DNA from 2 places in the Streptomyces sp. NPDC093065 genome. Region 2 is predicted to be linked to the other one. Evidence: riboswitches for the same ligand, from Rfam matches in the RefSeq annotation. Region 2 holds a riboswitch; the other holds the start of a gene.

Region 1 (6,241 bases), on a different contig from region 2:
GTGATCCTTCTCGCTGCCGGGTGGATCAGGCCGCGCCCACCGGCTCGGGCTGTCCGGGCACGGGCTTGGCCGCTGCCCGGACGGCCGGGTCGAGCAGTCGCTCGGCCATCGGGCCGAAGGCCAGAGCCACCGTCGTCCACAGCAGGGCCTGGGCGGCGACGGAGTAGAAGCGGAAGGAGAACAGGACGTCCGCCGGGAAGCCCGGGTAGACGATGGTGCCCTTGGAGTTGGTCAGCGGTAGCGGGGTCTCGGTGGCGTGGTGGCCGTAGTGTTGGACGTTGACGGAGAGTTCGCCGAGTTGCGGCAGCAGGGCCATGACGATGCCGATCGCCACGATGTAGGAGCCGGCGCCGAGGAGGGTGGCGTTCCAGTTGCCGAAGCGCGGCTGGAGGCGTTTGCCGAGCCAGACCGCGGCGACAAGGAAGGCGACCGAGCACAGGACCATGGCGAGGTAGAGGTTGCCGCGGTCCTTGATGGTGTCCGTGTGTCCGATCGAGGGCGGGTTGGCCGGGTACTTCAAAAACGGCACGAAGTACATGCCGAGGAAGCCGCCGAGCGCCACCAGCAGGGCCAGGTTGCGGGGACGCAGCTTGCCGACGCGTCCGAGGCAGATGGTGTAGGCGACGGCGAACAGGGCGCCCATCGCGATGCCGAAGAAGACCATGCCGACGCCGATGCCGACGTTGGCCTGGATGGTCCGGCTGAAGATGTCCGGGCCAGCGGCCTCAGGGGTCACTCCGGCGGCCTTGTCGAGAGCCGCCTGGGCGGCGTCGCGTCCGCTCTCGTAGTCGATGGCCTTGGCTATCTGGGGTTCGGCGAAGATCCGGGCGAAGACGAACGCGAGCAGACCGGCGACTGCGCCAGCGATGACGCCGAGCAGGATGAGCTTCTTTTCCATGTTCGGATGTCCCTGCCGGTTCTCGTCAGTGGCAGGGGAAGCCGAGGAAGTGGCGGGCGTCGTGCACGAACTCGTGGACGTGCATGTCCTTGCCGAACACCGAGTAGGCGCCCTGGTCGACGCCGATGAAGTAGTAGACGGCCAGCGCGATCAGCGCTGTTCCGACCAGCCAGAGCACGGCCTTGGTGGCCGGCAGGACGACCGGGGTGGGAAGCGCGGCGGGCGCGGGCGCGGACATGCTGCTCATGGGGTGAGCCTCCTTCGGGGATCGTGCGTCCCTCGGTTCCATGGGGCGTCATGACGGCCAAGTGTCTGACTCCAGCCCCGCGTTCGGCGGGGCTGACACAGTGGCGCGACCGCGCTGGATTCCCACCAGCTTCCTTATGCCGTCACTACACGATGAGCGTACGAACACCCCCGATATGGGATCAATCAAGCGTCGGCCAAGGGAAGGTATGCACGACGGGGATCACGCCGCCGGGCCGGGCCGCGCTTTCCCGGCCTGGCGGCGTGTCCGAGCGGCTTCAGCGGTGCCGAAACTCTGCAGGGCGCTTCTCTGCGAAGGCGCTCATGCCTTCCTTCTGGTCGGCGGTGGCGAACACCGCGTGGAACAGGCGTCGTTCGAAGCGGATGCCTTCGGTGAGGGTGGTCTCGAAGGCCCGGCCGACGGCCTCCTTCGCCATCATCGCGACCGGCAGCGACATGCCCGCCACAGTCTCGGCGACCGCAAGCGCCTCGGCGACCAGTTCGTCGGCGGGCACCACCCGGGAGACGAGCCCGGCCCGCTCCGCCTCCGCCGCGCCCATCGTGCGGCCGGTCAGGCACATCTCCATGGCCTTGGCCTTGCCGACCGCGCGGGTCAGCCGCTGGGAGCCGCCGATGCCGGGGATCACCCCGAGTTTGATCTCGGGCTGGCCGAACACGGCGGTGTCGGCGGCCAGTGCGATGTCACACAGCATCGCGAGCTCGCAGCCCCCGCCCAGCGCGTACCCGGCGACCGCGGCAACCGTCGGCGTGCGCAGTTGCCCGAGCCGGTCCCACGCCGAGAACCAGTCAGCGAGATACATGTCCAGGTAGCCCTGCGGCTGCATCTCCTTGATGTCGGCGCCGGCCGCGAACGCCTTCGCCGAACCGGTGATGACGATGCAGCCGCAGTCCGGGTCCCGGTCGAGGGCCTCGGTGGCGGCGACGACCTCGTTCATCACCTGGAGGTTCAGCGCGTTGAGGGCCTTGGGCCGGTTGAGGATGACGAGGGCGGTGCGGCCCTTGCGCTCGACGAGGATCGTCTCGTACTCGCCGGTGGTCATGCCTGCTCCCCGCTGTGGTCGCGGATGATTCGCACGATGCCGGAGAAGTCCTCCGCGGCACCGACCTGCTCGGCATAGGCGGCGTACAACTCGGCTACTTTCAGACCGAGTTCCGCGTGGACGCCACCAGCGCGGACCGCGTTCGCAGCCAGCCCCAGGTCCTTGGCCATGAGGGACGCGGCGAAGCCGGGCCGGTAGTCGCGGTTGGCGGGGCTGGCCGGGACCGGGCCGGGCACCGGGCAGTTGACGCTCAGCGCCCAGCACTGGCCGGAGGCGGTCGACGCGACGTCGTAGAGGGCCTGGTGGGACAGGCCGAGGCTCTCGCCGAGGACGAACGCCTCGCTCACAGCGATCATCGAGACGCCGAGGATCATGTTGTTGCAGATCTTCGCCGCCTGCCCGGCGCCCGCGCCGCCGCAGTGGACGGCCCGTTTGCCCATCGCGGCCAGGAGGGGTTCGGCCTCGGCGAACTCGGCGTGGCCGCCGCCGGCCATGAAGGTGAGGGTGGCGGCTTCGGCGCCGACGACTCCGCCGGAGACCGGGGCGTCCAGCCCCCGCATCCTCGCCGTCTCGGCGCGTTCGTGGGCGGTGCGGGCGTCGGCGACGTCGATGGTGGAGCAGTCGACGAAGAGGGTGCCGGGGCGGGCCGTGCTGAGGATCGTGTCGTAGAGGTCCAGGACATGGCGGCCCGCGGGCAGCATCGTGATCACGACGTCGGCGCCGGCCACCGCCTCGGCTGCGGATCCGGCGGGTGTGATGCCCGTGCCCGTGGCCTCGCGCAGGGCGGTGGCGTCAAGGTCGAAGCCGTGCACCCGGTGCCCGGCCTTGACGAGGTTGGCGGCCATGGGACCGCCCATGTGTCCCAGTCCGATGAACGCGACGGTCCGGCTCACCAGGCCACCTCCTCGGTGCTGTCGGGGGCGAGGCCGAGTTCGCGTTCGCCCAGCGGGGTGAAGAAGCGGTCGACGCCCGCGTCAGTGACCTCGGCGAGGGTGGGTGGTGACCAGCGCGGATTGCGGTCCTTGTCGATGACCTGGGCGCGGATGCCTTCCACCAGGTCGGGCGTGGTCAGGGCCGCGCAGGAGACGCGGTACTCCTGGTCGAGGACCCTTTCGAGAGATCCGAGGTGCCGGGCGCGCCGCAGGGCGGCCAGGGTGACCTTGAGGGCGGTTGGCGACTTGGCGAGCAGGGTCTCGGCGGCCTCCTTGGCCGCGGGCTCGCCGTGGGCGAGCAGGCGGTCGACGATCTCCTCGACGGTGTCCGCGGCGTAGCAGGAGTCGATCCAGGACCGCTGCCCATCGAGGGCCGCGGGCGGCGCCTGACGCACGTGCCAGGCCAGGACCTCCCGTACGGGGGCGTGCGCGAGGTCCTCGACCAGCTGCGGCAGGTACTCGGACGGGACGAAGTGGTCGGCGAGCCCGCACAGCTGGGCGTCGCCCGCTTGCACCGGGGTTCCGGTCAGGGCCAGGTGGGTGCCGAGCTGGCCGGGTGCGAGGCAGAGCAGGTAGGTGCCGCCCACGTCGGGCACGAAGCCGATACCGGTCTCCGGCATCGCGATGCGTGAGCGCTCGGTGACGATCCGGACGCCGGCATGCGCGGAGACACCGACGCCGCCGCCCATGACGATGCCGTCCATCACCGCGACGTACGGCTTGGGGTAGCGGGCGATCCGGGCGTTGAGGCGGTACTCGTCGCGCCAGAAGGCGGCCGACGCGACACCGTTCGCATCGCGGGCGTCGTCGTGAATGGCGCGGATGTCGCCGCCTGCGCACAGGCCGCGTTCCCCCGCGCCGGTCAGGACGACGGTCTCGACGGCCGGGTCGTGTTCCCAGGCGGTCAGGACCTCGTCGATACGGCGGACCATGGCGTGGGTGAGGGCGTTGAGGGCCCCCGGCCGGTTGAGGGTGAGGTAGCCGGCCCGGCCGGCGGTATGGGTCAGGACGGGTTCGTCGGTGGCGGTCATCCGAACGCCTCCGTCAGGCCGCGGGCCACGATGACGCGCATGATCTCGTTGGTTCCTTCCAGGATCTGGTGGACCCGCAGGTCCCGGACGATTTTCTCGATGCCGTACTCGGCGAGGTAGCCGTAGCCGCCGTGCAGCTGCAGCGCCCTGTCCGCGACCGAGTAGCCGGTGTCGGTGGCGAAGCGCTTGGCCATCGCGCAGAGGCAGGGGGCCTGCGGGTCGCTGCGGTCGAGGGCCTGGGCGGCCTGCTGTACGAGGGCACGGGCGGCAGCCAGTTCCGTGGCCATGTCCGCGAGGCGGAACCGCAGCGCCGGAGCGTCGAGGAGACGCGCTCCGAACGCCTCCCGGTCCGCGAGGTGGGCCAGGCTGCGGTCCAGGGCGCTGCGGGCGCCGCCGAGCGAGCAGGCAGCGATGCCGAGCCGGCCGCCGTTGAGGCCGTTCATCGCGATGCGGAAGCCCTCGCCCTCACCGCCGAGCAGCCGGTCGGCGGGCAGCCGGACGGAGTCCAGGACGACCTGACGGGTGGGCTGCGCGTTCCAGCCCATCTTGCGTTCGTTCGGCCCGAATTCGAGTCCAGCATCGTCCTTGTCGACGACGAACGCGGAGATCCCATCGGGCCCGTCGGCGCCGGTACGGGCCATGACGACGTACAGCTGGGAGGCTCCTGCTCCGGAGATGAACTGCTTGACGCCGTTGAGGATCCAGCCGTCGCCGTCACGGACGGCGCGGGTGGTGAGGGCCGCCGCGTCGGAACCGACGCCGGGTTCGGTGAGGCAGTAGCTGGCGAGGTCCTCCATGGCGCACAGGCGGGGCAGCCACCGCTCGCGCTGGGCGGGATCACCATATTGGTCGATCATCCAGGCGACCATGTTGTGGATGGAGAGGTATCCGGCAATGGACGGGCAGCCGGAGGCGAGGGTCTCGAAGACGAGGACGCCGTCGGACCGGGTCAGCCCCGAACCGCCGTGCTCCTCGCGGACATAGACGCCGCCGAGGCCGAGCCCGGCCGCCTTGCGCAGGACGTCGAGGGGGAAGTGCTTGTCGCGGTCCCAGTCCAGGGCGTGCGGGGCGAGGTGGTCCTGGGCGAAGTCGAGGGTGGTCTCGACGAGGGCCTGCTGGTCCTCGGTGAGCAGAGCGGCAGTCATCGCACCCCTCATCCCATCGTCGGGATCGTGAAGCTCGCGCCCTCCCGAAGCCCTGCGGGCCAGCGCGACGTGACCGTCTTCGTGCGGGTGTAGAAGCGGATGGCGTCGGGGCCGTGCTGGTTGAGGTCGCCGAAGCCGGAGCGCTTCCAGCCTCCGAAGGTGTGGTAGGCGACCGGGACCGGGATGGGCACGTTGACGCCGACCATGCCGGTGTTCACGCGGCGGGTGAAGTCGCGGGCGGTGTCGCCGTCGCGGGTGAAGATCGCGACGCCGTTGCCGTAGGTGTGCTCGCTGGGCAGGCGTAGGGCCTCCTCGTAGTCGGCGGCCCGTACGACGCACAGGACCGGGCCGAAGATCTCCTCCTGGTAGATGCGCATGGCCGGGGTGACCCGGTCGAAGAGGGAGGCTCCGGCGAAGAAGCCGTTCTCGTGCCCGGGGAGTGTGAAGTCCCTGCCGTCGACGACGAGTTCCGCGCCCTCCTCGACGCCGAGGTCGACGTAGGAGCGGACGCGGTCGACGGCGTCCTGGCCGACCAGCGGGCCGAAGTCGGCGTCGGGGTCGTCGCTGCGGCTGATCCTCAGGGTGCCGATGCGCTCCTTCAGCCGGGCCACGAGCGCGTCGCCGGTCTCCTCGCCGACCGGGACAGCTACCGAGACCGCCATGCAGCGCTCGCCCGCCGATCCGTAACCGGCGCCGATCAGGGCGTCGACGGCCTGGTCGAGGTCCGCGTCCGGCATCACGATCATGTGGTTCTTGGCGCCGCCGAAGCACTGGGCACGCTTGCCGTGGGCCGCGGCGGTGGCGTAGACGTGCGCGGCGATCGGGGTGGAGCCGACGAAGCCGAGGGCGGCCACGCGCGGGTCTTCGAGGAGGGTATCGACGGCCTCCCGGCCGCCGTTGACGACGTTGAGGACGCCCGGCGGCAGGC
Region 2 (22,209 bases):
GTCGGACGGCACCCCGCCTGACCGGAAATCCCGCCTGACGCGGAACGTCCCTCGCTCATCACGCATCACGCATCACAAGAAAAAGAGGAACCCTCCATGAACCGTGCCCGACACCTGGCGGCGGCAGCCTCCACGGGGCTCGTACTCCTGGCCGCGACGGCCTGCGGCACGACCGACGTCGGCGACAAGGCCGATGCCGCCGCCCCCTCGCCCGCGTCGAAGGACTGCGCCGACGACACGACGACCACCGCCACGGGCCCGGTTTCCTTCAAGGACGGCGTGGGCCGCACCGTGAAGCTCGACAAGCCCGCCGAGCGCATCGCGGTCCTGGAATGGCAGCAGGTGGAGGACGCGCTGACCCTGTGCGTCACCCCCACCGCGGTCTCCGACGCGAAGGGGTACAGCACCTGGGTCAGCGCGGAGAAGCTGCCCGGCGGGGTGAAGGACATCGGCACCCGTGAGGAGCCCGACCTCGACACCCTCTACGCGGCCGAGCCCGACCTGATCGTCGTGGAGGCGTTCGACGCCGACGACGAGACGGTCAAGAAGCTGGAGAAGCGGAACGTCCCGGTCATGGTCACCAAGGGCGCGGACCCGAAGGACCCGATCGGGAACATGCGCAAGGTGTTCCGCATGATCGGCGAGGCCACGGGCCGCACCGAGCGGGCCGACCAGGTGCTCAAGGAGTTCGACGAGCACCTCGCGGAGGCGAAGCAGCAGGTCACCGATGCCGACCTGCCGACGAAGGAGTTCCTGTTCTTCGACGGCTGGCTCCAGGGCGGCAACCTCACCGTCCGCCCCTACAGCGACGGCGCCCTGTTCACGGAGATCGGCAAGGAACTGGGCATGGCACCCGCCTGGACCGACGCGATCAACAAGGACCACGGTGACGGAGGCGTCGACCCCTCCTACGGTCTCGCCCAGACCGACGTCGAGGGTCTCACCGCGGTCGGCGACGCCAACCTCTTCTACGCCAACGACGAGGGCGCCGGCGGTTATGTCGGGGCGCTGAAGAAGAACCCGATCTGGAAGACCCTCCCGGCCGTCAAGGACGGCCGCGCGCACTCCTTCCCGGCACGGGTGTGGGGCGCCGGCGGCCCGCGCTCCTGCGAGCAGGCCATCGACGCCTACGTCGACGTCCTCGACAAGAAGTAAGTGACACCGCGAGAAGTGAGCACAACGCAAGAAGTGAGCGTGTCCGGGATTCCGGCACCCGGCGCAGAACCGCTGCCGCGCACCGAGCACGACGGCGGCCCCACCGGACTCGCCGTCCTCGCGGCGCTCGCCGCCGCGACCGTCCTGGCCGGCATGTGGCACCTCACGCAGGGAACGTCGGGTGTCTGCGTCGGCGACCTGCTGCGGTACCTCGTCGGGCACCGGGACGGCACCGGCGGCCCGCCGGTCGGCGAGATCATCACCGGCTCGCGCCTGCCGCGGCTCCTGGCGGGCCAGGCGGTCGGCTTCGCCCTCGGCACCGCCGGAACGCTGCTCCAGTCCGTCACGCACAACGCCCTCGCCTCACCCGACACCCTCGCGGTCACGGCCGGCGCCTACTTCACCCTCACCCTCGTCGCGGCGTTCGGCCTGACCGTCCCGCTGTGGGCGTCGGGCGCCGTCGCCTTCGCCGGCGGTCTGCTCGCGGCGGCGCTGGTCCTGCTCCTCGCGGGCCGCGCCGCGGGCACCGCCGGCACCCGGCTGATCCTCGCCGGATCGGCGACGGCGATGGCGCTGGACGCGGCGACCGGCACGCTCCTCATCCTGTTCGACCAGAACACGACCGGCCTCTTCGCCTGGGGCAGCGGTTCGCTCGCACAGCTGAACATCGACGCGTCGGTACGCGCGTGGCCGCTGGTGGCCGTGGTGCTGTGTCTCGCCCTGGCCCTGTCCCGGCGGCTTGACGTCATGAACCTCGGTGACGACACCGCGTCCACCCTCGGTGTGCCGATCCGCACCACCCGCGTCACCGCCGTCCTGTGCGCGGTCCTGCTCACCAGTACGGCGGTGACGCTCGCGGGCCCCATCTCCTTCGTCGGCCTCGGCGCCCCCGTCCTGGTCCGCCTGATCGCGAACCGGGTCCGGGCACTGCGCAGGCACCTGTACGCGGTCCCGGCGGCCGGACTGGTCGGCGCGCTGCTCATCCTCCTCGCCGACGCCGTCCTGCGCGCCGTGCAGGGCGCGGACGGCGCCGCCGCCATCCCGACCGGAGTGCCGACCGCGCTGCTCGGCGCGGTCGTCATCGTCGTCCTCGCGCTGCGGCTGCGGGACACCGGCCAGGTCGCGCGCGCGGCGCACGCGCGGGTCCTCGCACGGTCGCACCGCGCGTATCTCCTCGTCGTGCTCGGCGCGGTGGTCCTGCTGGCGGCCGCGGCCGTCGTGGGGGTGCTGGCGGGGAGCCTGCGGCTGCGGACCGGGGACGTCGTGCTCTGGCTTCAGGGGTCCGCCCCGGACCTCGTCGGCATGGCGCTCGACGACCGGGTGCCGCGCGTGAGCGCCGCCGTCCTCGCCGGCGCGGCACTCGGACTGGCCGGCTGTGTGCTGCAGGGCGCGGTACGCAACCCACTCGCCGAACCCGGCATCCTCGGCATCACCGCCGGCGCCGGGCTGGGAGCGGCGGGAGTCGTCACGTCTGGCCTGTCCGGGGGACGGACGGTACTCGTCGTGGTGGCGGTCGCGGCGGGGCTCGCCACGTTCGGGGTGATCGCCCTGCTGTCCTGGCGCGGCGGCTTCCTGCCCGACCGGTTCGTCCTCGTCGGCATCGGCTGCGGCTACGGACTCAGCGCCGTCACCACCTTCCTCCTCCTGCGCGCCGACCCGTACAACACGCCCCGAATCTTCACCTTCCTCTCGGGCACCACGTACGGCCGTACGTTCCCCGACGTCCTGCCGGTCGCGGTCGCCGTGGCGCTCGCGCTGCCCGTACTGCTGGCCATGCGCGACCGTCTCGACCTGCTCGCGGTCGACGAGGACACCCCGCGCATCGTCGGCGTCAGGGTGGAGCGCACGCGCTTGTTCGCGCTGGCGATCGCGGCGGTACTCGCGGCGCTCAGCGTGGTCGCCGTCGGCGTCGTCGGGTTCGTGGGCCTCGTCGCCCCGCACCTCGCCCGGTCGCTCGTGGGCGCCCGGCACGGCCGCTCGCTCCCGGTCGCGATGCTGCTCGGCGGCGTACTGGTCTGTGTGGCCGACGCCCTCGGCCGTACGGTCGTCGCGCCCTCCCAGGTACCGGCGGGACTGATGATCGCGCTGGTCGGCGCGCCGTACTTCGTCTGGCTGCTCCGGCGGTCCCGCGCCTGACACCCACCCGCCGTTCGTTCCCTCACACCCCCCAGGAGCACCGGATGCCGGCCCAGCAGGAGACACCGGTCAAGAGCGTCGTCGTACCGTTCGAGGCCGGTACGGCGGTCGGCCGGTTCGAGGTGCCGGAGCGCTGGCACACGGTCGACCGCTCGGCGCACCACCCGCACATCGTGGCCGTCACGGGGGACGACGGCGGGGAGTGGACCGCCGCCGCGCTCGTGACGGCACGTCCGCGGACGGCCTACCTGAAGATCGTCGACGCCGTCGGTGACATACGGGCGGTCGTCGCCGCGGTGGCCGGCCACGCCCGCCGCCAGGGCCTGGCGCAGGTCAAGTGGGAAGGCTGGACTGCGAGTCCCCAGGACGCCGCCGCGGCGGGCTTCACCGCACTGCGCCCGCCGGTCGGTCGGGGGCTCGCGCAGGGGGAGGAGACGGCGGGACCCGCCACGGGATACGTGCTCTGGCTGGACGACGGGACACCGGCCCCGGCCCCGCCTCCGTACTACGGCCAGACCACCCACTTCACCTGCGGTGCCGTCACCGCCCTCGTCGCCCAGGCACACGCGGGCAAGATGCCCCGGGAGGCACTCGACCGCCGCGCGGAGCTGTCGCTCTGGCGCGACGCGACCAACTTCCCCGCCTGCGAACCCGTCGGACTGGGCGTCGCCGTACGCCGGGCCCGGCCGTCGTCCCCCGTCACGGTCCACCTGGACACCGACCGGCCCGTCCTGCTCGGCCACCTGCCCGGACCCGAGCAGGAGTGGCGCGCGATCCTCCAGCGGACCTCGCGCACCGAGGCGGAGCGGATCGGCGTCCCGGTCGACCCGGACCACCTCCCCATGGCCGCGATCCGCGCCGCCGTCGAACGCCGGGAGCACGTACTGCTCCTCATCTCGCTCGACGCGATGCTGGGCTTCGACGTACCGCACTGGGTGCTCTGCCACGGCGCCGTGCCGGGCGCCCTCGTGATCGACGACCCGTGGGCTGACACGGCGACGGGGGACACCTGGCTCGACGCCCACCTGCTGCCCGTCCCGGACACCGCGCTCGACACGATGTCCACCCACGCGCCGGACGGCTTCCGCGGCGCAGTGACCATCGCGGGCGAGGCCGACTGACCTCACGGCCGCCGGTACGCGTCCCGGGCCCGAGGACCTGCCGCTCAGTCGTGGTAGGCGTGGGTCTGGGCGGCCTTGACGGTGGCCCAGACGGCGGCGCCGGGGTGCAGGTCCAGCTCGGCGGCGGCGAGTGTGGTCAGGTCGGCGGCGAGGGGGAGTCCGCCGGTGAGGTCGGCGCGGATCTGGTCGCCGTGCGTCTCGAGTCCGGCGACCTCGCAGTGCCAGACGTTGCGGGCGCTGGAGCCGGTGGGACGGTCCCGGTGCAGGGTGACCGCGCTGGGCGGGAAGGCGACGAAGACCGGCCCGGTCAGTTCCTCGGTGGTCGTGATCGCGGGTCCGTCGTCGAGCCGTACGGTGTGGCCCGCGGCCTGTCCCCGGTAGAGGTTGAGGCCGACCAGATGGGCGATGTAGTCGGTGCGCGGGCGGCGGGCGATGTGGGAGGGGGTGCCCTCCTGGACGACGTGGCCGTCCTCGACGACGACGAGGTGGTCGGCGAGGACCATGGCGTCCAGCGGGTCGTGGGTGACGAGTACGGCGACGGCTTCGAAGTCGGCCAGATGGCGGCGGAGTTGGGCGCGGACGTCGAGGCGGGTGCGGGCGTCGAGGGCGGCGAGGGGTTCGTCCAGGAGCAGCAGCCGGGGGTGGGTGGCCAGGGCGCGGGCGAGGGCGACGCGCTGGGCCTGGCCGCCGGAGAGCCGGCGCGGTCTGGCACCGGCGTGCTCGGCCAGGCCGAGGCGGTCCAGCCAGGCGGCGGCCTGCGCCCGGGCCTGCGCCTTGGCCGCGCCCCGGCAGCGCGGTCCGAAGGCGACGTTGTCCAGCGCCGTCAGGTGGGGGAAGAGGAGGTAGTCCTGGAAGACCACCCCGACCGGCCGGGACTCGGGCGGCGTGAGGGTCAACTCGTGCCCGTCGAGCCGGAGATGCCCGTCCGAGAGGGGCACGAGGCCGGCGAGGGCACGCAGGGCGGTGGTCTTGCCGGCGCCGTTGGGGCCGAGCAGGGCGACGACGTCGCCGGGTGCGGCGGTCAGGGCCACGTCGAGGCGGAAGGTGCCGCGTTCCACGACGAGGCGGGCGTCGAGCCCTTCGGGGGCCGGGGCGGCGGCCCCGCGTCCCGTGGTCTTCTCGCTGTCGTCGGTGTCGGTCATGAGGTGGTCATCCAGCGGTCGCGCAGTCCGGCGAGGACGGCGACGGACACCGCCAGCAGCACCAGGCTGAGGGCGATGGCAGCCTGCGGATCGCTCTGCAGGGCGAGGTAGACGGCGAGCGGCATGGTCTGGGTGCGGCCGGGGAAGTTGCCGGCGAAGGTGATCGTCGCCCCGAACTCGCCGAGCGCGCGGGCCCAGGCCAGGACGGCGCCGGCGGCGATACCGGGCGCGATGAGCGGCAGCGTGACCCGGCGGAAGGCGGTGAAGCGGGAGGCGCCGAGGGTGGTGGCCGCCTCCTCGTAGCGGGGATCGGCGGCGCGCAGGGTGCCCTCGACGCTGATGACGAGGAACGGCATCGCCACGAACGCCTCCGCGAGGATCACACCGGTGGTGGTGAACGGCAGCGTGATCCCGAACCACGCATCCAGCCACTGCCCGACGACACCGTTGCGGCCAAGGGCCATGAGCAGGGCGACACCGCCGACCACCGGCGGCAGCACCAGCGGCAGCGTCACCAGGGCCCGGACGAGACCGCGCCCCGGGAACTCCACCCGCGCCAGCAGCCAGGCCAGTGGCACGCCGATCACCATGCTCACCACGGTCGCCGCCGTGGCGCAGATCAGCGAGAGCCGCAGCGCCTGCCACACCTCGGTACTGGTCAGCAGCTCCGGCATGCCCGACCACGGCGCCCGGATCAGCAGCGCCAGGAGAGGGAGCACCAGGAACGCCAGGCCGATCAGCGCGGGCACCAGCAGCGGCAGGGGAGCACCGCTCCGGAGCCGGCGGCGCCGCGGCCCTCCCGGACGGGGGCCGGCCGCGGCGCCGGTCTTGTGCGTCGAGGTCACGGGGCGGTGAACCCGGCCTCGGTCAGGACCTTCTGGCCCTCGGCGGACTGCACCAGCTCGATGAACGCCTTGCCGACCTCGGCGTTGGGGGCGTCCTTGAGCAGGGTGATCGGGTAGTCGTTGACGGCCTTCGCCGACTCGGGGAACTCCACGCCCTCCACCTTGTCACCGGCCGCCTTCACATCCGTCTTGTAGACGACGGCGGCGTCGGCCTCCTTGAGGACGACCTTGTTGAGGGCCGACTTCACGTCCTCCTCGTAGGAGACCGGGGTGAGCTTCAGGCCGGCGGCGGTCAGCGCCTTCTGCGCGGCGGCGCCGCACGGCACCGTCTTGTCGCACAGCACGACCTTCAGGTCCGGTCCGGTGAGGTCCTTCAGGGAGGCGACCTTGTCCGGGTTGCCGGGCAGGGTCGCGATCTCCAGCTGGTTGCGGACGAAGGTGGCCGGCGTACCGGCGGCCGCATCGGAGTCCGTGACCACCTTCATCGTCTTGGGGCTGGCGGAGGCGAACACGTCGGCCGGCGCACCGCTGGTGATACCCGCGGCGAGCGAGTCGCTGCCGCCGAAGTTGAACACGACCTTGGTGCCGGGGTGCTGCTTCTCGAAGTCCTTGCCCAGCTTCGTGAAGCTCTCGGTCAGCGAGGCCGCGGCGAAGACGTTCACGGTCCCGGACAGCTTGTCCGTACCGCCGGCCGACGAGGAGGCACCGGACCCGCCGCCGGAGTCCCCGTCGGAGGAGGAGCAGGCGCTCAGGGCCAGCATCGCTGCGGCACCTGCGCCGGTCAGCTGCAGCATTCGGCGGGTCCGGCGCGCGGAACGGGTCATCACGGGTCCACTCCCTCAAGGTCCTTTACGGACACGTCTACGGTCTTTCGACGACCACGTTGGTCGACTTGATCACGGCAACCGCCGGTACGCCGGGCTCCAGCCCGAGTTCCTCGGCCGATTCCCGGCTGACCAGCGCCACCACCCGGAAGGGCCCGGCCTGGACCTCCACCTGGGCCGACACGTCTCCGAGGATCACTTCGGTGACGATGCCGGCCAGCCGGTTGCGGGCGGAGGAGCCGGTGGACTCCCGTCCGGCCCGGTACTGGTCCCGGGCGTAGGCCGCCAGGGCCGGCCCGGGGATGATCCGGCGGCCCGTCCCGTCCCGTTCGGCGGTGAGTCTCCCCCCGTCGACCAGACGCCTCACGGTGTCGGAGCTGACGCCGAGCAAGGCGGCCGCGTCCCCGATCCGGTAGGTGTGCATACGCAGAGCATACTGCCGCAAATGCAAGGCGGAAGTCTCCTGTCACTTCGCATGAGCCGGATCATGGATTCATTGGCATGGCATGTGCGTTTGTACGGTCCGGCTTGTCGGGTACGGTCCTGCGGGAGGTGATAGCCCGTGAGTCAGTTCCTCGCAGCCGCCGGTACGGCAGCCGGCCCGCTGGCGGAGATCGTCATCACCGGTGACCTGGGCCGGCCGGCCCGGCTGACGGTGGCCGACCTGCTCGCCCGGCCCCAGCACGCCGCGGAGGTCGCCTTCGAGTGCGCCACCAGCGGCGTCCAGCACCACCACTTCACCGGACCGCTGCTGCACGACGTCCTCGTCGACACCGCCCCGGCCTTCGACCCCGCCCGCCGCAAGGACCGGTTGCGCTTCCTGATCGCCGTGCACGGCGCCGACGGCCACCACGCACTGCTGTCCTGGGCGGAGATCGACCCGGACTTCGGGCGAGCCCCCGTCCTGCTCGCCGTCACCCTCGACGGCACCACCCTTGCCCGGGCCGGCGCCCAGCTCGTGCTGCCCCAGGACCGCTGCGGGGCCCGCCACATCAGCGGCATCGACGCGATCCGTGTGGACGGTGGCTACAGCGCGTGGGCGTGACGGCGGCGGAGCGGAAGGACAGGGCGGGGCGGGGCCCGGTGGGGGACGTCCTGGTGCTGGAGCACGACTCGCGCGACGTCCCGGACGCGATCGGTACGGCGCTGGAAACCGTCGGCCTGCGCCCGCGGAACTGCCGTGTCCGGGCGGGCGACGTCGTGCCGGACACCCTGGACGGCGTCGCCGCCGTGGTCGTGACGGGCGGATCGGCGGCGGCCCGCGAGGACTTCCCCGGCCGTGACGCCGAGCTGGCCCTGCTGCGGGCCGCGCTGGCGGCGGAGGTGCCGGTGCTCGGCGTGTGCCTGGGTGCGCAGTTGCTGGCGGTGGCCGCGGGCGGAACGGCTCACCGAGAGGGCCGGGCGCCGGGCGGCCGGGGCGGCGTACGGGTACCGGCCGCCGCCGACCCCCTGCTCGGTACCGTGCCCGCGGGGCTCCCGGTCCCGTACGGGTACGTCGGCCCGCTGCAACTCCCGGCCGGGGCGACCCTGTTGGCGTCCTGCGACCGTTACCCGGTGCAGGCGTTCCGGATCGGCGGCTCGGCCTGGGGCCTGTGGTTTCAGCCGGAGGCCGACAAGAACGTCTTCGTCCGCTTCGCCGCTCTCGTGGCCGACCGGGCTCCGACGACGGCGACCCGCGCCTTCTTCACGCCCCGCGCCGACACCTGGGAGCAGCGCTTCGCCGCAGACGGCCCCCGCTACGCGGCGGCCGTGGCCCGGATGGGGCTGCTCCCGGGGCAGCGTGTGCTGGACGTGGGCTGCGGCAGCGGCCGGGCCCTGCCCGCCCTGCGTGCCGGTGTCGGCACCCACGGCACCGTGCTCGGCGTCGACCTCACTCCGGCCATGCTCACCGCGGCCGAACGCCACCACCCCGCCGACCGCGCCCACCTGCTCCTGGCCGACGCCTGCCGGCTGCCGCTGGCCGGCCGATCCCTGGACGGCGTCTTCAGCGCCGGCCTGATCAACCACGTCGCCGATCCGGCGACGGCCCTGCGGGAGTGGGCGAGGGTGACCGGCCCCGACGGCGTCCTCCTCCTCTACCACCCCTCCGGCCGAGCGGAACGCGCGGCCCGCCACGGCCGCCCCCTGGACCCCGGGGACCCGCTGGCCGAGGAGAACCTGCGGCCCGCACTGGAAGGGGCCGGCTGGCGGCTGCGTCACTACGAGGACGCCCCGCGGCACTTCCTGGCACGGGCGGTACGCGCCGGCGGATGAACGGGTTCGAGCCGGGTGGGAGGGGCGGAAACGGGGGTGCCGCGGGACGACTGGCCCGCAGTGCGAGAACAACGATCGCTCCCCCCGCTTTTCGGTGAAACAAATAAGAGGCATTCCGTCCGCATTGCCTTGCACTTACGATGCAATCACTCGCACTCACTTGGTGAATGTGAGATGCCGGGCGGCACGCCCCTGCCGCCCGGCAGCCCTTCATGCGCCCGTCGGCACACCGGAACCCTGGAGAATCCGACATGCGGCCCGGCCGACCCGCGACGAGTACCTGATCGTCGGCAACGGGCCCCCGGACGGCACCGGCGCCCGCTCAGGCGCGGTCGATGTGCACGTTCGTCGACTTGACCCGGGCGGTGGCCTCCATCCCGACCTCCAGCCCGAGCTCCTCCACGGCCTCCCGGGTGAGCAGTGACACCAGCCGGTGGGGCCCTGCCTGAATCTCCACCTGGGCTGCGACGTCACCGAGCTTGATGGCGGTGACGATGCCGGGGAAGGCGTTGCGGACCGACGTGTAGGAAGCGTCCTCCTCACCGCCCCCGCTCTTGGCGAGTTCCACCGAGAATGCGGCCAGGTCCTTCCCGTCGATCAGCCTCTTCCCGGCCTCGTCCCGTTGGGTGGCCACCCGTCCGCCGTCCGCCCAACGGCGCGCGGTGTCCGGACTCACGCCGAGGAGTCGTGCTGCCTGACCGATCGTGTATGCCTTCATGAGCGCCAAGATAGGCCCAGCGCCGACCAGGGCCTGCACCCGTCGCCGTGTGCCGGGACTGCCGCTGCCGCGGCCCCGGCCACCGACGTCCTCGGCGCCCGTGGACCGGTCACCGGGGGGAGCCGGGCCGTGAGGGAACGGCCGTGGCCTTCGTGAAGGCGTCCATGATGCGCTCCGCGGCCAGAGTGGCCGTCAACCCGCCCTCCATGACCTCCCGTTCGAGCTGCGGTGCGAGGGACCGAACGGCCGGGTCGGCGTGCAGGCGGCCCAGCAGTTCGTCGCGGACCATGGTCCAGACCCAGTCGACTTGCTGGACACGCCGCTTGGCGGCCAGACGATCCGTGGAGTCCAGCAGCGTGCGGTGCTGCTCCAGGCGTTCCCAGACGGTGTCGAGTCCGGTCCGCCCGAGTGCGCTGCAACTGAGCACCGGAGGCGTCCAGAAGGCGTCCTTGCCGTGCATGAGCCGCAGTGCGCCGGCCAGTTCACGGGCGGCGGTACGGGCGTCGCGTTCGTGCGGGCCGTCGGCCTTGTTGACGGCGATGACGTCGGCCAGTTCCAGCACACCCTTCTTGATGCCCTGCAACTGGTCTCCCGTGCGAGCGAGGGTCAGCAGCAGGAAGGAGTCGACCATGTCGGCGACGGCCGTCTCGGACTGGCCGACGCCGACGGTTTCCACCAGGACGACGTCGTAGCCCGCGGCCTCCATCACCACCATCGACTCGCGGGTCGCCTTCGTGACCCCGCCGAGCGTGCCCGCGGTGGGGGAGGGGCGGACGAACGCCGCCGGGTCGACGGCCAGGCGTTCCATGCGTGTCTTGTCGCCGAGGATCGAGCCGCCGGTGCGGCTGGAGGACGGATCGACGGCGAGCACGGCGACCCGGTGGCCGAGCCCGGTCAGCATGGTGCCGAAGGCGTCGATGAACGTCGACTTGCCCACGCCGGGCACCCCGCTGATCCCGATGCGCCGGGCCGTCCCGCTGTGCGGCAGCAGCTCGGTCAGCAACTGCTGGGCGAGCTTGCGGTGCTGGGGGCGCGTGGACTCCACGAGGGTGATCGCGCGGGCGACGACCGCGCGCCTGCCGTCGAGGACGCCCTTGACGTACGCGCCGAGTTCGAGGGCCATCACGTCACCGTCTTCACAGGTCGCCGTGGCCGAGACCGGCCGCCAGCCGTGCCACCAGGTCGCGGGCCGCGTCCGGGATCACCGTGCCCGGTGGGAACACCGCCGCTGCGCCCATCTCCAGCAGGGTCGGCACGTCCTGCGGCGGGATCACTCCGCCCACCACGACCATGATGTCCTCACGCCCTTCCTCGGCGAGCGCCTCGCGCAGCGCCGGGACGAGGGTGAGGTGCCCGGCGGCCAGGGAGGACACTCCGACGATGTGCACGTCCGCCTCGACCGCCTGGCGGGCGACTTCGGCGGGGGTCTGGAAGAGGGGGCCGACGTCGACGTCGAAGCCGAGGTCGGCGAAGGCGGTGGCGATCACCTTCTGGCCGCGGTCGTGGCCGTCCTGGCCCATCTTGGCGACCAGGATGCGCGGCCGGCGGCCCTCGGCCTCGGCGAAGGCGTCCACCAGGGCCCGGGTGCCTTCCACGGCCGGTGACTCGCCCGTCTCGTTGCGGTACACACCGGAGATCGTACGGATCTGACCCGCGTGCCGCCCGTACACCTTCTCCAGGGCGTCGCTGATCTCCCCGACGGTCGCCTTGGCACGGGCGGCGCGCACGGCGAGCTCCAGCAGGTTGCCCTCGCCGCCGGCGGCCCGCGTGAGCGCGTCCAGCGCGTCCCGGCAGGCGCTCTCGTCGCGCTCTTCGCGCAGCCGCCGCAGTTTGGCGATCTGCCGCTCGCGCACCGAGGAGTTGTCGACCTTGAGCACCTCGATCTGCTCGTCGGAGTCCACCCGGTACTTGTTCACGCCGATGACCGGCTGCCGTCCGGAGTCGATGCGGGCCTGGGCGCGGGCGGCGGCCTCCTCCACCCGCAGCTTGGGGATGCCGGCGTCGATGGCCTGCGCCATGCCGCCCGCCTTTTCCACCTCCTGGATGTGCCGCCAGGCGCGGCGCGCGAGGTCGTACGTCAGCTTCTCCACGTACGCGCTGCCGCCCCAGGGGTCGATCACGCGGGTCGTGCCGGACTCCTGCTGGAGGAGGAGCTGGGTGTTGCGGGCGATGCGCGCGGAGAAGTCGGTGGGCAGCGCGAGCGCCTCGTCCAGGGCGTTGGTGTGCAGGGACTGGGTGTGACCCTGGGTCGCGGCCATCGCCTCCACACAGGTGCGGGTGACGTTGTTGAAGACGTCCTGCGCGGTCAGCGACCAGCCGGAGGTCTGCGAATGGGTGCGCAGCGAGAGCGACTTGGCGTTCTGCGGGTCGAACTGCTTGACCAGCTTGGCCCACAGTAGCCGGGCCGCCCGCAGCTTGGCGATCTCCATGAAGAAGTTCATGCCGATCGCCCAGAAGAACGACAGCCGCGGTGCGAACGCGTCCACGTCCAGGCCGGCCCGACGGCCCGCCCGGATGTACTCCACGCCGTCGGCGAGCGTGTACGCCAGCTCCAGGTCCGCCGTCGCGCCCGCCTCCTGGATGTGATAGCCGGAGATGGAGATGGAGTTGTAGCGCGGCATCCGCTGCGAGGTGTACGCGAAGATGTCGGAGATGATCCGCATCGACGGCTTCGGCGGATAGATGTAGGTGTTGCGGACCATGAACTCCTTGAGGATGTCGTTCTGGATGGTCCCGGCCAGCTTCTCCGGCGGCACACCCTGTTCCTCGGCCGCCACGATGTACAGCGCCAGCACCGGCAGCACGGCACCGTTCATCGTCATCGACACCGTCATGCGGTCCAGCGGAATGCCGTCGAACAGCTGCCGCATGTCGTAGATCGAGTCGATGGCCACCCCCGCCATCCCGACGTCACCCGTCACCCGCGGGTGGTCGCTGTCGTAGCCGCGGTGCGTGGGCAGGTCGAAGGCGACCGACAGGCCCTTCTGCCCGGCCGCCAGGTTGCGCCGGTAGAACGCGTTGGACTCCTCGGCCGTCGAGAAGCCCGCGTACTGGCGGATCGTCCACGGCTGGTTGACGTACATCGTCGGGTACGGGCCGCGCAGGTACGGCGCCATGCCCGGATAGGTGTCCAGGAAGTCCAGGCCCTCCAGGTCCTGCCCGGTGTACAGCGGCTTGACCGTGATGCCCTCCGGCGTCTCCCACAGGAGGTCGTCACCGTCGGTGGTCCTCTTCACGGCCGCGCGCCACTCGTCGAGGCAGGCGTCGGCGGACGGGGTCCCCAGCTCGATCGCCGAGAAGTCGGGGATGGACATCAGGACACTCCCATGCGGTCGAGGGCTGCGGAGAGCACGGCGACGGCGTCGCAGCCGGCGAAGACGTACGTGTCGACACCCGCGTACGGACCCGGGCGACCCGCCAGGAACACGTGATCGGCGCCCGCGTCCCGCAACGCGGCGGCGGTGGACTCGGCCCGCTCCGCGTACAGCTCGTCACTGGAGCACAGGCACACCTCCCGCGCCCCGCTCCGCGCGAAGTCGCCCTCGGTGACGGGCTCGATCCCGCCCGCCCGGAAGAGGTTCGCGGCGAAGGCGAGCCGTGCGGTGTGCGCCGCGGCCGGTCCGAGCGCGGCCAGATGGACCCGGGGCCGGGCTCCGGTCGCGGCCAGATGGGCATCGGAGCGGGCGCGCAGCGCCTCGAACGCCTCGTCCCGCCGCACCCGGGGCAGACCCCCGGACGGCGGCTCGGGCGCGGGATCGCGCACCACGGGCTTCTCGGACAGGTCGGGGAACTCGCTCACCCCCGTGACCGGCTCCCGCCGCTGCGCCAGCTTCCCGCGGCGCACGGCCCAGGTCTCGGCCAGCCGTTCGCCGACCATACCGGAGCGCAGGGCGACCGCCTGCCCACCCTCGCGCTCGATGTCCTGGAAGAAGGCCCAAGCGGCGTGGGCGAGTTCGTCGGTCAGCCGTTCCACGTACCAGGAGCCGCCCGCCGGGTCGATCACCCGGGCCAGGTGCGACTCCTCGACCAGGATGGTGGAGGTGTTGCGGGCGATGCGGCGGGCGAACGCGTCCGGCAGACCGAGCGCGTGGTCGAAGGACAGCACGGTCACGGCGTCGGCGCCACCCGTTCCGGCAGCGAGGGCGGCGACCGTGGTGCGCAGCATGTTCACCCACGGGTCGCGGCGGGTCATCATCACCGGCGAGGTCACCGCGTGCTGGAGTTGCCCGCCCGCCCGGGGCGCCCCGCACACCTCGGCCACCCGGGCCCACAGCCGGCGCGCGGCGCGCAGCTTGGCGATGGTCAGGAACTGGTCGGCGGTCGCCGCGTACCGGAACTCCAGCTGCGCCAGCGCCCGGGCCGTGTCCAGCCCGGCGTCGGCCAGGTCGCGCAGATAGGCCAGGCCGGTCGCCAGGGAGCAGCCCAGCTCCTGCGCCGCCGAACCCCCCGCCTCGTGGTACGGCAGCGCGTCCACGGTCACGGTCCGCAGCCCGGGGTGGCGTGCGGCGCACAGCCGGGCCAGCTCGGCCACGGGAGCGACGTCGTACGGACAACCGCCGGTCCGCGCCTCGTGGCCCAGCGGATCGGCACCGAGATTGCCGCGCACGGCGTCCGCGGCGACTCCCCTCGCCTCGTAGAGGCGCAGCAACTCCCGGGCGGCGTCCTCGAAAGCGCCGCCCGCGTCCAGGACGACGGGGGCCAGGTCGAGGTAGACGCCGTCCAGGGTGCGGTCGAGCGCGGTGACGTGGAGGCCGGCCGGCTCACCGACGGACAGCCACAGGGAGGTGACCCCGTTCTCCAGGTCGGCGAGGACCGACGCCGGGTCGGCCACCGTGTGGCGCTGGCGCACGTCCCAGCCGCCGGCCGTGCCGGCCTGCGCGCGGCCCCCGCGGACGAAGGGCGGGAAGCCCGGCAGACCGGGGTCGGGGGCGACGCCACGCGCGGTGTAGAGGGGGTGCGCCCGCAGGCCGTCCTCCAGCGCGGTGGACAGGGCCCTCTCCGCCTCGCCGTCCGGCACCTCCTTGCCCGACTTGCGCAGGACGCCCGCCACCAGGCGCTGCCACTGCTCGTGTGTCGCGTGAGGGAACCCGGCCGCGAGGGCGAGTCCGTCGTCAGGCAGGAGCGTCATGCTCGGATGTTAGGACAGGCGACTTGAGGATCAGCAGAGGAAGCGGTTGTGACCTTGTTCTCCCCGCGTGTGTGACACGAGTCGCTCCCGCGCCACGGGCGACCGCACGGCGACCGGACCACGGGGGGAAGGCCGGCCGGACCCGACGGCGGGGTGCGAGAAGGGGGACGGGCGGACCTCACCGGCGGCGACGGTCGCCCGGGCCCGCACACCGTGCAGGACCGGGAGAGCGGTGGGCAAACCTGTCTGCCGGAGGATGCGTTCGGGAGGTAAGCCGCACGGCGGGACGAATACGGCGCGCAGCGCCACCGGGTCCGCGGCCCGCCGCCCGGTCGGAGACCTTCCCCGCGACCCGGCGAGGAATTCCTCAGTCCCGAACCGGGCCCCGGAGCAGGCGGCACCGGATCGTGCGCCAGAATGAGGGCACGAGGCGACGGGGATCAGGAAGCCGGTGCGAGTCCGGCGCGGTCCCGCCACTGTGACCGGGGAGCAGCCCTTCCGCATGCCACTGTCCGCGACCGCGGACGGGAAGGCGAAGGCGAGCGACGATCCGGGAGCCAGGAGACTGACCCGTCGCCGGTCCGCACACAGGGGCGAGGACACCCCGGAGAGGATCGACAGTGATGACGCGTGCCCAATCGACGTCCGCGCAGCGGCCGCAGCCCGGCAGGCGAGGCGTACTGGCCGCAGGAGGCGCCCTGGCCTTCGCCACGACCGGCCTGCTCGCCGGGTGCGGCGGAGACAAGAAGGACGGTGGCCGCGGCGACCGGTTCCGTGCCGCCTTCGCGGCCGGCGGCTCCCAGGAGACCCTCGACCCGCATGTCGCGCCGAACTTCGTCGACCAGGCCAGGGCCAAGGCCCTGTACGACACACTCGGGACGTACGCCGACGACATGTCGGTGCGCGAGCGGCTCGCCGAGGCGTGGGAGAGCGACACGTCCGGCACCCGGTGGCGCATACGGCTGCGCAAGGCCGAGTTCCACGACGGGAAACCGGTCACGGCCAAGGACGTCCTCTACAGCTACCGGCGCGCCGCCGACCCGGCCACGGGCTCGCCCTCGCAGGTACTGCTCTCCGCGATCGACTTCGACGCGACCGAGGCCGACGGCGAACGCTCCGTCGTCTTCGCGCTGAAGGCACCGAACTTCGAGTTCCCCACCGTCTTCGCCGGCCCCGGCACCGAGATACTCCCGGACGGCACGACCGACTTCCGCCGTCCCGTCGGTTCTGGCCCCTTCACCTACGTGTCCTTCACCCCGGGCGGCAACGCACGCTACCGGAGCTGGGACGGCCACTGGGACGGCGCCCCGCACATCGCCGAACTGGAGATCGTCCCCGCCAACGAGGAGTCCGCGCGCCTGAACGCGCTGCTGTCCGGGCAGGTCCACTACGCCGCCGACATGGCCGGCGCCTTCGTGGAACGGCTGAAGAAGGAGGGCTCGACGCGGCTGCTGACCGCGAAGCGGGCCACCGCGCAGCAACTGCTGCTGCGCACCGGCCGCAAACCGTTCGACGACCCGCGTCTGGTACGCGCCGTGCAGCTGGGCATCGACCGGGAGGAACTGGTCCGGGTCGCCCTGGCCGGTCAAGGCGAGGTGGGCAACGACCTGTTCGGACTCGGTCTGCACGGGTACCCCGACGACCTGACCCCCCGCGAACGGAACGTCGAGGAGGCCCGGAGGCTGGTGAAGCAGGCCGGCGCCGAAGGCCTGCACATCACCGTGGAGACCAGCTCGGTCGACGCGGCCTGGGAACCGGCCGCGGACCTCATGGCGGAGCAGCTGCGCGAGGCCGGACTGAAGCTCACCGTCAACACCCGTGCGTCCAGCACCTACTTCAGCGAGATCAAGACCAAGGGCGTCGCCGCCTTCAACACCACCTCGACCCTGCCGGTCTCCGACTTCCTCCAGCAGCGGGTGCGGGGCCAAGCGGCCCGCAACCAGACGCAGTACGCCTCGAAGAAGTTCGACGCCCTGCTGGACCGTTCCCGCACCACCCGGGACGAACAGGAACGGCTTGCCCTGCTCTCCCGTGCGCAGAAGATCGCGCGGGACGAGTCCGGCCTGCTGGTGTGGGCGTTCTCCGACGCCAACGACGCCATCGCCTCGTCGGTGCGCGGTCTGCGGGCGGCACCTCCGAACTCGCACGACTGGGCCCGGTTCGACCGGGTCCGCGTCGGCTGACGTGCGCTCGTACCTCCTGCGGCGTTCCCTGCTGGCGCTCCTCCAGTGTCTGGTCGTGCTGGTGGCCGTGTTCGCCGTCGGTTCGCTGCTGCCCGGCGACACGGCCGACGTACTCCGCGGCGAACTGGGCACGCCCGAACAGGTGGCGGCCCTGCGCCGGCAGCTGGGACTGGACGAACCCGCCTGGTCCCGCTTCTGGCACTGGCTGGGCCACCTGCTCACCGGCGACCTCGGGACGTCCCTGACGACCGGGGTGCCGGTGGGCGAGGACGTCGGCCGCCGGGCAGGGGTGACGCTGCTCCTGGGCCTTCCGGCGCTGCTGCTCGTCACGGTGCTCGGGCCCGTCCTCGGCACGGTGTCGGGACTGCGGGAGGGCAGCCGCCTCGACCGCGCGCTGAACACCGCTGCCGTCGTGCTGCACGCCGTCCCCGAGTTCGTCCTCGGGCTGCTCCTCGTCGCCTCGGTGTCCCTGTGGGCCGGGCTGCTGCCCGCCACCGCCGTCGGCATGGACACGGCCGGCCTGCCGGCCCAGCCGGCCGTGCTGGTACTGCCCGTCGTCGTCCTGACGGCCCGGCACCTGTGCGACCTCGCGCGGCAGGTCCGTGCGGGCGTCGCGGCGCAGCGGCACGGTGCCGTCGCCGAACATCTGCGGCTCCTGGGGATGCGGGAACGGACGATCGTGCTGCGGCACGTGCTGCCCGGCGCCCTGGGACCGGCCGCGCAGCAGTTCGCCCGCTGCGTGGAGGGACTGCTGGGCGGCGCCGTCCTCGTCGAGGCGGTGTTCGGCTTCCGCGGCCTCGGCACCGGCTTCGTGGAAGCGGTGCAGAACCGGGACCTGCCCCAGGTCCAGACGTACGCGCTGCTGTTCGCCGGCACCGCCGTCGCGGTGAACCTCGCAGGCGACCTGGCCGCGCACCGGCTCGCGCCGCGCCGGGAGGTGACCGCGTGACTCCGGGACGGAAGACCCTTGCGGCCCGCCGCGGTGAGCGGACACGTCATCCGTGGATCGCCCTGGTACTGGTCTGCGTGCCGGTGCTCGCCGCCGTACTGGGCCCGTGGCTTGCCGACGGGACGGCAGTGGGGCGGGGGCGTGCCCTTCCGTCGCAACCGCCGGGCGCCGGGCACCTGCTCGGCACGGATGTACTCGGCCGTGACGTGCTGTGGCTCGTTCTGCACGGCGGCGCCTCCGTGATCGGCAGCGCCCTCGGCGCGCTGCTCGTCGGCACGGCCGTCGGGGTACCGCTGGGACTGCTGGCCGCGGGTCCACGGCGCGGCCTCGACGAAACGGTGATGCGCGGCCTCGACCTGCTGCTCGCCTTCCCCGGGCTGCTGGTGCTGATGACCCTGGCAGCGACCGGACACCGCGAATGGTTCTGGCTGGTGGTCGTCGCCGGAGCCCTCCAGGTACCGGCCGTCGCGCGACTGGTGCGCGGGGCCGCGCTCGCCCCGGCGACCCGGACGGTCGTCGAGGCGCTGCGCATGCAGGGCCGCGGCTGGGCGTACATCCATATTCGGCACCTGACGCGGGAGCTGGCGGCTCCCCTGGCCACCGACGCGGGCGGACGGTTCTCCGTGGTGCTGTACCTGCTGGCGTCCGCGAACTTCCTCGGGCTGGGGCTGCCCGCGTCCTCCGCGGACTGGGCGGTGCTCATCGAGCGCAACAGCGACGCCCTGTTCACCCAGCCCGCCGCCGTGCTGGTCCCCGCCGGCCTGCTGAGCGCCCTGTGCGTCGGCGGCAACCTCCTCGTGGACCACGCCCTCGCACACCGCGGGAGACGCCGATGACACCCTCCTCCCGTGAGCCGCTTCTCGACGTCCCGGAGATCTCCGCGCACGCCGACGGAGTGGACCGGCCTCTGCTCGACCGCATCGCCCTGACCGTCCCCGCGGGCACCGTCACCGCAGTCGTCGGCCCGTCGGGCAGCGGCAAGACGACCCTGGGCCTGGCCGTGCTCGGCGCCGCGCGCGAGGGTGTACGGCTGACCGGCAGGGTGCTGCTGGCCGGAACGGACCTGCTGGCACTCGCACCGCACCGGCGACCGGCCGTCCGGGCAGGACTGGCCGCCCACCTGCCGCAGCACCCGGAGACGGTACTGGACCCGGTCAGGCGCACCGGTCCGGCGCTCACCGAACTGGCGGCCCTCGGCCACGCGGGACGCGCCGCCCGCAGGAGCGCCGCACAGGGGGCGCTCGCCTCGGCCGGACTGGACTGGCAGGCGGTTTGCCGGCGCTTTCCGCACCAGCTGTCCGGCGGTCAGCAGCAGCGGCTGGCACTGGCTTCCGCGCTGGTGACGGGCGCCCGCCTGCTGGTGCTCGACGAGCCGACGAGCGGGCTCGACCCGGCGCTCGCGACGGCCCTGGGAGGCAGGGTGCGGGCACTCGCCGACCACGGTCGCGGCGTACTGCTGCTCAGCCACGACCTGCCGTTGGTCCGCGCGACCGCCGACCGGGTCGTGGTGCTGGAGCACGGCCGCGGCGTCGACGACGGCCCCGTGCCGGACGTACTCGGCGCCGGTGCGCACCCGAGCCGGCATCGGGCGACCCGCGATCTGCTCGCCGCGGAACGGAGCACGGTGGCGAGCGCACGGCCGGATGCGGACGAGGCGAGGGCGCGGCCCGCGCGCGGCGTCACCGCCGAGGGCATCGCCGTACGCCGCCGTTCCGGCGATCCGCTCGCCGGTCCTGTGTCGATGGCGTTCCCGCCCGGCGGCAGGACCGCCCTGCTCGGCCCCTCCGGATCGGGTAAGACGACGTTCGCACGGGTACTGGCCGGTCTGACGACGCCGTCGGCGGGCGAAGTGCGGTACGGCGACGACGCGCTGCCCCGTCGGATCGACCGCCGTAGCGCCGCGCAGCGCCGTGCCGTCCAGTACGTGCACCAGAGCAGCGCCGACTCGTTCGAGGGGCACCGGCGGGTACTGCCGCAACTCGCCGACACGGCCCGCCTCCTGCGTCACCGGGAGCAGGAGGCGGCGACGGCCGAAGCCCTGGACACGGCCGCCGCCCTGGGGCTCGACGAGGAACTCCTGCACCGCACGCCCGCCACGCTCTCCGGGGGCCAGCTCCAGCGCTGCGCCCTCGTGCGCGCGCTGCTGGCGGGCCCCGCGCTGCTCGTGTGCGACGAGGTGACGTCGGCGCTGGACACCGTCTCGCGCAAGCGGGTGTTCGAGGCGCTGCCCGGGCTGCTCGCCCCGGACCGTACGGCCCTGCTGTTCATCAGCCACGACCTGCCCGCAGTCCGGGCCCTGACGGACGACGCGGTGCTGTTCGAGGACGGCCGGTGCACACGGCGCGGCACGGTCGACGAGGTGCTGCCCGAGGACTGGCGGCGCACATCGGCCGCGACCTGAGGGCCGGGACGCCTGTGGCGTCCCGGCCCACCGCCTCCTTCGGTCAGGAGGCGGGCAGCTCACCGCGGACGGTGCGGGCGGCGGCGACCAGGTTCTCCAGGGAGGCGCGGGTCTCGGGCCAGGCGCGGGTCTTCAGACCGCAGTCGGGGTTGACCCACAGCCGTTCGGCGGGGATGGCCTTGAGACCGGTGCGCAGGAGGCCCGCGGCCTCCTCGGCGCTCGGCACGCGCGGGGAGTGGATGTCGTACACGCCCGGTCCGGCCTCGCGCGGGTAGCCGTGGGCGGCGAGTTCGCGGGCGACCTGCATGTGGGAGCGGGCGGCCTCCAGGCTGATCACGTCGGCGTCGAGGTCGTCGATGGCCTGGACGATGTCGCCGAACTCGGCGTAGCACATGTGGGTGTGGATCTGGGTGTCCGGACGGACCCCGCTCGTGCTGAGCCGGAACGCCTCGGTCGCCCACGCCAGGTAGGCGTCCCGGTCGGCGGCCCGCAGCGGCAGCGTTTCGCGCAGCGCCGGCTCGTCGACCTGGATGACCGAGGTGCCCGCGGCCTCCAGGTCGTTCACCTCGTCGCGCAGGGCGAGGGCGACCTGGCGGGCGGTGTCGCCGAGGGGCTGGTCGTCGCGGACGAAGGACCAGGCGAGCATGGTGACCGGTCCGGTGAGCATGCCCTTGACCGGGCGGTCGCTCAGCGACTGGGCGTACGAGGTCCAGCGCACGGTCATCGGCTCGGGGCGGGAGATGTCACCGGCCAGGACCGGCGGACGCACGTAGCGGGTGCCGTAGGACTGGACCCAGCCGTGCTGCGTGGCGAGGTAGCCGGTGAGCTGCTCGGCGAAGTACTGGACCATGTCGTTGCGTTCGGCCTCGCCGTGCACCAGGACGTCCAGGCCGGTCTTCTCCTGGAAGGAGATGACTTCCTGGATCTCTGCCTTGATGCGCTCCTCGTACCCGGCGGTGTCGATGCGGCCGGCGCGCAGGTCGGCGCGGGCGGTGCGCAGCTCGGTGGTCTGAGGGAAGGAACCGATGGTCGTGGTCGGCAGCAGCGGCAGCCCGAGGTGGGCACGTTGGGCGGCGGCCCGCTCGGCGTACGGCTGGGAGCGGCGGACGTCGGCGTCCGTCACGGCCTCGGCGCGGGTCCGGACGGCGGGGTCGCGGGTGATCGGCGAGGTGGCGCGGGAGGCGAGGCCGGCGCGGTTGGCGGCGAGTTCGCCGGTGATGGTGTCGGTGCCCCGGGCGAGGCCCTTGGCGAGGGTGACGACCTCGGCGGTCTTCTGGCGGGCGAAGGCCAGCCAGCGCAGGATCTGCGGATCGACGTCCTTCTCCGCGGACGCATCCAGGGGCACGTGCAGGAG

Evidence for each region. Region 2 has a riboswitch for cobalamin ahead of ACIQFU_RS31290 (ABC transporter substrate-binding protein). Riboswitches for the same ligand answer to the same signal wherever they lie in the genome.
Region 1: it holds a riboswitch for cobalamin, as region 2 does, so the genes downstream of both, ACIQFU_RS18065 (CbtB-domain containing protein) here and ACIQFU_RS31290 (ABC transporter substrate-binding protein) in region 2, are expected to answer to the same signal.

The regions. Positions count from the first base shown of each region.
Region 1 covers NZ_JBIVPJ010000009.1:149,092-155,332, reverse strand. The annotation lists gene ACIQFU_RS18070 (CbtA family protein) at 26-898, opposite strand; gene ACIQFU_RS18065 (CbtB-domain containing protein) at 924-1,145, opposite strand; cobalamin riboswitch at 1,184-1,332, opposite strand; gene ACIQFU_RS18060 (enoyl-CoA hydratase) at 1,423-2,205, opposite strand; gene mmsB (3-hydroxyisobutyrate dehydrogenase) at 2,202-3,098, opposite strand; gene ACIQFU_RS18050 (enoyl-CoA hydratase/isomerase family protein) at 3,095-4,168, opposite strand; gene ACIQFU_RS18045 (acyl-CoA dehydrogenase family protein) at 4,165-5,313, opposite strand; gene ACIQFU_RS18040 (CoA-acylating methylmalonate-semialdehyde dehydrogenase) at 5,322-6,241, opposite strand, start outside.
Region 2 covers NZ_JBIVPJ010000023.1:14,459-36,667, forward strand. The annotation lists gene ACIQFU_RS31220 (ABC transporter ATP-binding protein) at 1-21, shown strand, start outside; gene ACIQFU_RS31225 (ABC transporter substrate-binding protein) at 97-1,155, shown strand; gene ACIQFU_RS31230 (iron ABC transporter permease) at 1,189-3,291, shown strand; gene ACIQFU_RS31235 (peptidase C39 family protein) at 3,336-4,412, shown strand; gene ACIQFU_RS31240 (ABC transporter ATP-binding protein) at 4,457-5,554, opposite strand; gene modB (molybdate ABC transporter permease subunit) at 5,551-6,399, opposite strand; gene modA (molybdate ABC transporter substrate-binding protein) at 6,396-7,223, opposite strand; gene ACIQFU_RS31255 (molybdopterin-binding protein) at 7,261-7,647, opposite strand; gene ACIQFU_RS31260 (molybdopterin-dependent oxidoreductase) at 7,786-8,268, shown strand; gene ACIQFU_RS31265 (methyltransferase domain-containing protein) at 8,259-9,476, shown strand; gene ACIQFU_RS31270 (molybdopterin-binding protein) at 9,799-10,194, opposite strand; gene meaB (methylmalonyl Co-A mutase-associated GTPase MeaB) at 10,304-11,317, opposite strand; gene scpA (methylmalonyl-CoA mutase) at 11,331-13,508, opposite strand; gene ACIQFU_RS31285 (methylmalonyl-CoA mutase family protein) at 13,508-15,322, opposite strand; cobalamin riboswitch at 15,762-15,890, shown strand; gene ACIQFU_RS31290 (ABC transporter substrate-binding protein) at 15,946-17,505, shown strand; gene ACIQFU_RS31295 (ABC transporter permease) at 17,507-18,454, shown strand; gene ACIQFU_RS31300 (ABC transporter permease) at 18,451-19,290, shown strand; gene ACIQFU_RS31305 (ABC transporter ATP-binding protein) at 19,287-20,855, shown strand; gene metE (5-methyltetrahydropteroyltriglutamate--homocysteine S-methyltransferase) at 20,899-22,209, opposite strand, start outside.